Linked DNA regions of Collimonas fungivorans. The protein of the gene in region 1 interacts with the protein of each later gene in a pairwise test. Links are inferred from orthologs where the notes say so. Each region holds a gene or a part of one and is shown on either strand. Other genes may lie near its edges.

Region 1 (3,551 bases):
AAGTGCTGCTGTACCGCGACATGCAAAGCGACATGGTGCAGCAGATCCTGCGCCGCCTGACTGCCATCAAGACCGCCCAGCCGACCCAGCCGGAGGCAGCGCCGGCAGCCGTCCCGGCGCCGGTCCCTGGTCCAGCTTCCGCGCCCGCCAAATAACCGGGGACCTGTACATGCAACTGCGGTTTGACGCGCTCGACGGCCATTTGGCGAAAACCCTGGCGCCCTTGTACGTAATCACCAGCGACGAGCATCTGCTGGCGCTGGAGGCATCCGACAAGATACGCAAGAGCGCACGCGGCAACGGCTGCAGCGAGCGCGACGTGCTGGTAGTCGACCGCAGCTTCAAATGGGGGGAGCTGCTGGCGGCCAACCAGTCGCAATCGCTGTTCGGCGACAAAAAGCTGATCGAGCTGCGCATCCCGACCGGCAAGCCGGGCAAGGATGGCGGCCAGGCTTTGCAAAGCTATACGGCGACGCTCAATCCGGACAACGTCACCATCATCAGCCTGCCCAAGCTTGACTGGGCCACCCAGAAAGCTGCCTGGGTCGCAACCCTGCAACAGAACGCGGTCTATATTGATATTCCTCTAGTGGAGCGGGCGCACCTGCCGAACTGGATCGGCGTCCGCCTGGCGGCCCAGCAACAGAGCGCGGATCGCCAGTCTCTGGATTTCATCGCCGACCGGGTCGAAGGCAACCTGCTAGCGGCGCACCAGGAAATCCAGAAGCTGGCCTTGCTGCACCCCCCCGGCAAACTGAGCTTCGAACAGTGCCACGATGCAGTGCTCAACGTCGCGCGCTATGATGTATTCAAGCTGAATGAAGCAATGCTGGTGGGCGATACCGCGCGCCTGGTGCGCATGATGGACGGACTGAAAGGTGAAGGCGAAGCGCTGCCGCTGGTGCTGTGGGCGGTTTCCGAGGAAATCCGCACCTTGCTGAAATTGAAATCCGCGGCTGCCCAGGGCCGTCCGATACCGGCGCTGCTGAAGGAATACCGCATCTGGGGACCGCGCGAAAGGCTGATGGAACCGGCGCTGCGGCGCCTGAGCCTGGCGACATTGGAAGCGGCTTTGAAAGATGCGGCGCAAGTCGACAAGATGGTAAAAGGCTTGCGTGCCAAAGCCTTTTCCGGCGATGCCTGGGACGCTTTGCTGCAGTTGGGTCTAAAAGTCGCACATACTTGATAGAGCATATGGATATCCAACAATACATGACCGAAGTCGGACAACGCGCACGCGCCGCATCGCGCGCCATGGCGCGTGCCGACACTGCCGTCAAGAACCGCGCGCTGAGCCTGATCGCCGCCGCCATCCGGCGCGACGCAGACCTGCTGCGCGCGGCCAACCAGGTCGATCTCGAAACAGCGCGCGCCAACGGCCTGGCGCCGGCCATGCTGGACCGCCTGACGCTGTCTGAGCAAGCCATCGCCACCATGATCGCCGGACTCGAACAGATTGTCGCCCTGCCCGATCCGATCGGCGAAATATCGAACATGAAATACCGTCCTACCGGCATCCAGGTCGGCCAGATGCGGGTGCCGCTGGGCGTGATCGGCATCATTTACGAAGCCCGGCCCAATGTCACGGTGGATGCAGCAGGCCTGTGCATCAAGAGCGGCAACGCCACCATCTTGCGCGGCGGCTCGGAAGCGCACCATTGCAACCAGGCGCTGGCCAGGCTGGTGCAAGAAGGCCTGGCCGGCGCCGGCCTGCCGCAAGATGCGGTGCAGGTGGTCGACACTACCGACCGCGCCGCGGTGGGCGCCCTGATCACCATGCCGCAATACGTCGACGTTATCGTGCCGCGCGGCGGCAAGGGCCTGATCGAACGCCTGATCAAGGAGGCCACGGTGCCGATGATCAAGCATCTCGACGGCATCTGCCACGTCTACATCGACGACCAGGCCGATCTCGACAAGGCCGTGAAGATTGCCTTCAATGCCAAATGCCATCGTTACGGCACTTGCAACACCATGGAAACCTTGCTGGTGGCGCGCGCGGTTGCGCCGCAGGTTTTGCCGCAGCTGGCCAAGCTGTACCAGGGCAAGGAAGTCGAACTGCGCGCCGACGATGAAGCGCGCGCCATCCTGGCCGGTTATCCTCACCTGGCTGCCGCCAGCGAGGAAGACTGGCGCACCGAGTACCTGGCGGCGATCCTGGCGGTCAAGGTGGTTGCCGATGTGGATGAAGCAATCGCCCACATCAATACCTATTCATCGCAGCACACCGACAGCATCGTCACCGAGAACCATTCGCGCGCCATGCGCTTCCTGCGCGAAGTCGATTCGGCATCGGTCATGATCAATGCTTCGACCCGCTTTGCCGACGGTTTCGAATTCGGCCTCGGCGCCGAGATCGGTATCTCCAACGATAAGCTGCATGCGCGCGGACCGGTCGGCCTGGAAGGCCTGACTTCGCTAAAATATGTGGTGTTCGGGCACGGCGAAGTACGCGAATAAAATACGGCGGGCGGCAGTCAGGCCGATACCGCCGTCCCCATGCAACCGAATTTCCCTTCCCGCAATAAAAAAAGGAAACACCATGCTTTGGATCAAATCGCTGCATATTGTCTTCATCGCATCATGGTTTGCCGGTTTGTTTTATTTACCGCGTATCCTGGTCAACCTGGCGCAGGAAACCGATACTGCCGCCACCACAAGGTTGCTGCTGATGGCGCGCAAGCTGTATCGCTTCACGACGATGCTGGCGCTGCCGGCGATTGTCTTCGGCGCCTGGCTGTGGCTGGGTTATGGCATAGGCAAAGGTCCGGGCAACGGCTGGCTGCATGCCAAGCTGTTCCTGGTGATTCTCGTGATCGGCTATCACCATGCCTGCGGCAGCCTGCTGAAGAAATTTGAAAACGGGGCGAATACCCGCAGCCATGTCTGGCTGCGCTGGTTCAATGAAGTGCCGGTCCTGCTGCTGCTCGCGATCGTCATCCTGGTGGTTGTCAAACCGTTCTAAGCCCATCCGAGGATCAGCCATGAGCAAGCTCTGTGAATATTATTTTGCCCCGCACTCGCCATTCGCCTACCTGGGCCATACGCGCCTGGTGGCGTTGTCCAGGCAATACGACGTCAAGGTCGCATTAAAGCCCTGCGACTTGTCCAGGGTCTTCAATACCTCCGGCGGCTTGCCGCTGGCCAAACGGGCGCCCCAGCGCCAGGCTTACCGGCTGGAAGAGCTGCGGCGCTGGAGCGAATACCTGCAGCTGCCGCTCAACCTGCAGCCGACGTTTTTCCCGGTGCAGAGCGACGACGCCGCAAAACTGATCATCGCCGGCCAGCTGGCGCACGGCACGGAAGCCGCCCTGGCGCTGACCGGCGCTATAATGCGCGCAGTCTGGGCCGAACAGCGCAATATCGCCGACCACGCCACCTTGGCTGCGATCGCCTCGGAACTGGGGCACGATGGCAAGACCTTGCTGAAATCGGCGGAAACCGCCAGCGTCCAGAGCGAATTCGACCGTTTTACCGAGGAAGCCATTTCCGCCAGCATCTTTGGCGCTCCCTGGTATGTAGTCGACGGCGAAGCGTTCTGGGGCCAGGAC
Region 2 (3,541 bases), 970 kb from region 1 along the record:
ACGTGACCCAGACCCTGCTCAAGCAGGTTTAGAAGCGGCGCTCGGCTCAGGCGATTTTCAGGATGCGTTGTTCAAAATCAGCCTTGTGTACGCTGTTGCTGCCGGCGCTGTGCGGCTCCGCCTGCAATGCTTCGACGATATCTTCACGCTTCAGCTGCGGCGCAAACTGCAAGATGAAATCGTAGGTGTAAGAGCGCAGGTAGGCGCCGCGCCGCACTGCCAGCCGGGTTACATTGGACGCCAGCAGATGCGACACCTCGATCGAGCGCAGGCCGTTCTGGCGCGTATGCTCGGTCGCCATCGAAGCCACCAGGCCGACGCCGAGGCCGAGCGACACGTACTGCTGGATGACGTCGGAATCCATCGCGGTCAGCACGATATCCGGCGTGATGCCGGCAGTCCTGAATGCATCGTCGATATGGCCGCGGCCGGTGAAACCGATATCGTAGGTAATCAAGGGGTAAGCCGCCAGGTCGGCCAGGCTGATCGGTCCGCTGATCTCCAGCAAAGGATGATGCTCCGGCACCACCAGCACATGGCTCCATTCATAGCATGGGAAGGAAATCAGTTCCTTGAACTGGGTCAGGCCCTCGGTGGCGATGCCGACGTCGGCCTTGCCCGATATCACCCAGTCGGCGATATGTTCCGGCGAGCTTTGCTGGAGGGCGATGCGGACATCCGGGAAACTGGCGCGGAAGCCCTGCACCACGCGCGGCAACGCATAACGCGCCTGCGTATGGGTAGCGGCAACCGTCAAGGTGCCGCTGGTTTCGCCCGAATACTCCTGGCTGGCCTGGCGCAGATTCTCGGCTTCCTGCAACAGCCTTTCGACGATCTTCAGGATGCCCTTGCCGGGATCGGTCAGGCCGATCAGGCGCTTGCCGTTGCGGATGAAAATATCGACGCCGAGCTCTTCTTCCAGCTCGCGGATCTGGCGGCTGACGCCAGGCTGCGAAGTAAACAAAACATTTGCTACTTCGGTCAGGTTGAAACCGCAACGCGCTGCTTCGCGGATAGAACGTAGTTGCTGGAAATTCATAATATTCTCCTTAGCGTGTTGCTTGCTGATCGACGAAAACTTGCAGGCGGCGCGGACGCACCACCAGGGTTTCGCCATCTTTTAAATCGAGCTGCTTGAAGCGCTCGCTGGAAATCACCGCTTCGATCAGGCCGTTATCCGCACCTTCGGCGCCGTCGCTGCGCTCCAGTTCCAGCTGTGCCAGCGGTCCGATCGCATGGGCGCGGCGCAGCTGCACCACGATGCCTTCAGCGCCGGCGCTGTAGCGGTCGATTTCGAGGTCGTGCGGCCGCACGTAGCCGATGCCTTGCGCGTCCTGCGCCGCAGCGTGTTCCGGCGCCTCGAAACTGGCGCCGCCGGTATCCAGCACGCCCTGGTGCACGCGGCCGTGGAACAGGTTGACGTTACCGAGGAAACCGTAGACGAAAGGCGAAGCCGGATTCTCATATACCTGCTGCGGCGCGCCTACCTGTTCCACATTGCCCTTGTTCATCAGCACGATCTGGTCCGCCACTTCCAGCGCTTCTTCCTGGTCGTGGGTGACGAAAATGCTGGTGACATGCAATTCGTCATGCAGGCGCCGCAGCCAGCGCCGCAATTCCTTGCGCACCTTGGCGTCGAGCGCGCCGAACGGCTCGTCCAGCAGCAGCACGCGCGGTTCCACCGCCAATGCCCGCGCCAGTGCTATGCGCTGGCGCTGGCCGCCTGACAATTGCGGCGGATAACGGTCTGCCAGCCAGTCCAGCTGCACCAGTTCCAGCAAACTGGTCACTTTTTCCCGGATCGCGCTGTCGCTTGGACGCTGAGCGCGCGGCTTGACGCGCAGGCCGAAGGCGATGTTTTCAAACACGGTCATGTGCTTGAACAGCGCATAGTGCTGGAACACGAAACCGACCTGGCGCTCGCGCACATGGCGCGAAGAAGCGTCTTCGCCTTCCAGCAAGACCTGGCCGCTGTCTTGCGCTTCGAGGCCGGCGATGATGCGCAGCAGAGTGGTCTTGCCGCAGCCCGAAGGCCCCAGCAGCGCAGTCAGTTCGCCCGTGGGGAATTCCAGCGATACATTGTTCAGTGCGACAAACTCACCGAAGCGCTTGTTGATGTTGCTTACCTGGATGCTCATGCCTGCTCCTGTCCTGATTGATGCGCGGCGCCGTGCGGCAATACCGTCTCGCGCAAACGCCATTCGATGAACGATTTCAACGCCAGCGTCAGCAGCGCCAGAAACGCCAACAGCGAAGCCACGGCAAACGCTGCCTGGAAGTTGTATTCGTTATAGAGAATCTCGACCTGCAAGGGGATGGTGTTGGTCTCGCCACGAATGTGGCCGGACACCACCGACACCGCACCGAACTCGCCCATGGCGCGCGCATTGCACAAGATCACGCCATACAGCAGCCCCCACTTAATATTCGGCAAGGTCACATAGCGGAATGTCTTCCAGCCGGAGGCGCCCAGCACCAGCGCCGCTTCCTCTTCCTCGCTGCCCTGCGCCTGCATCAGCGGAATCAGTTCGCGCGCAACGAAGGGAAAGGTGACGAACACTGTCGCCAGCACGATGCCCGGCACCGCAAACAGTATCTTGATGTCGTGTTCGCGCAGCCATGGGCCGAACCAGCCCTGGGCGCCGAACAGCAGCACATAAATCAGGCCGGAAATCACCGGCGAAACCGAAAACGGCAAATCGATCAGCGTCAGCAAGATATTCTTGCCGCGGAATTCGAACTTGGCGATGGTCCACGAGGCGGCGACGCCGAACACCAGGTTGAGCGGCACCGCAATCGCGGCGGTCAGCAAGGTCAGCTTGATGGCGCTGATCGCATCCGGCTCGATGATGGCCGCGAGATAAGCTTCCCAGCCCTTCTTGAACGCTTCGGCAAATACCGACAGCAACGGCACCACCAGGAACAGGGCCAGGAACAGCAGCGCCACTGTCATCAGCAATGTGCGCACCCACAGCGGCTCCAGGGTAGCGTTGGGAACATGGACCGGTTCGCCCCTGGCTTGTGGCCTGGCAGCGGGCACTGCAGCAGTGGCCGGATTGACGGGCGAGTCAAAATTGCTGGCGGTTGCACTCACGTCCGGCTCCTAGACTTTGACCGACTGGCCGCGCTTGCGGGTCCAGGCTTGCAAAACGTTGATCGCCAGCAGCAGCAGGAACGACGCTGTCAGCATCACCACTGCAATCGCGGTCGCGCCGGCATAGTCGTATTGCTCCAGCTTGGTAATGATGAACAAGGGAGTGATCTCCGACACCATCGGCATATTGCCGGCGATGAAGATGACCGAACCGTACTCGCCGGTAGCGCGGGCAAAGGACAGTGCAAAACCGGTCAGCAAGGCCGGGAATACCGTTGGGAAAATTACCCGGGTAAAAGTCTGCCAATGATTGGCGCCCAGGCTGGCGGCCGCTTCTTCCAGCTCCTTCTCGGCGTCTTCCAGCACCGGCTGCACGGTGCGCACCACAAACGGCAAGCCGATGAAAGTCAGCGCTACTAATATACCCAGCGGCGTAAAAGCGACCTT

Evidence for each region.
Region 2: the proteins of CFter6_RS21690 (region 1) and CFter6_RS17265 interact in binary tests that used the Escherichia coli proteins (3 or more experiments, as listed by UniProt). The link is inferred for Collimonas fungivorans from one-to-one orthologs.

The regions. Positions count from the first base shown.
Region 1 is NZ_CP013232.1:4,962,115-4,965,665, forward strand. The notes cover bases 351-3,327. They hold CFter6_RS21690 (glutamate-5-semialdehyde dehydrogenase), read left to right. Parts: upstream 351-1,194; coding sequence 1,195-2,460; downstream 2,461-3,327. Other genes in these bases: holA (DNA polymerase III subunit delta), read left to right, coding at 351-1,186; CFter6_RS21695 (CopD family protein), read left to right, coding at 2,543-2,965; CFter6_RS21700 (2-hydroxychromene-2-carboxylate isomerase), read left to right, coding at 2,985-3,327. Also shown: CFter6_RS21680 (LPS-assembly lipoprotein LptE), read left to right, coding at 1-155; more of holA, read left to right, coding at 170-350; more of CFter6_RS21700, read left to right, coding at 3,328-3,551. UniProt on the Escherichia coli protein: Catalyzes the NADPH-dependent reduction of L-glutamate 5-phosphate into L-glutamate 5-semialdehyde and phosphate. The product spontaneously undergoes cyclization to form 1-pyrroline-5-carboxylate.
Region 2 is NZ_CP013232.1:3,995,753-3,999,293, forward strand. What follows is about bases 95-3,093. They hold CFter6_RS17265 (sulfate/molybdate ABC transporter ATP-binding protein), read right to left. Parts: upstream 2,139-3,093; coding sequence 1,050-2,138; downstream 95-1,049. Other genes in these bases: CFter6_RS17260 (CysB family HTH-type transcriptional regulator), read right to left, coding at 95-1,039; cysW (sulfate ABC transporter permease subunit CysW), read right to left, coding at 2,135-3,040. Outside these bases: more of CFter6_RS17260, read right to left, coding at 47-94; sulfate ABC transporter permease subunit CysT, read right to left, coding at 3,104-3,541. UniProt on the Escherichia coli protein: Part of the ABC transporter complex CysAWTP involved in sulfate/thiosulfate import. Responsible for energy coupling to the transport system.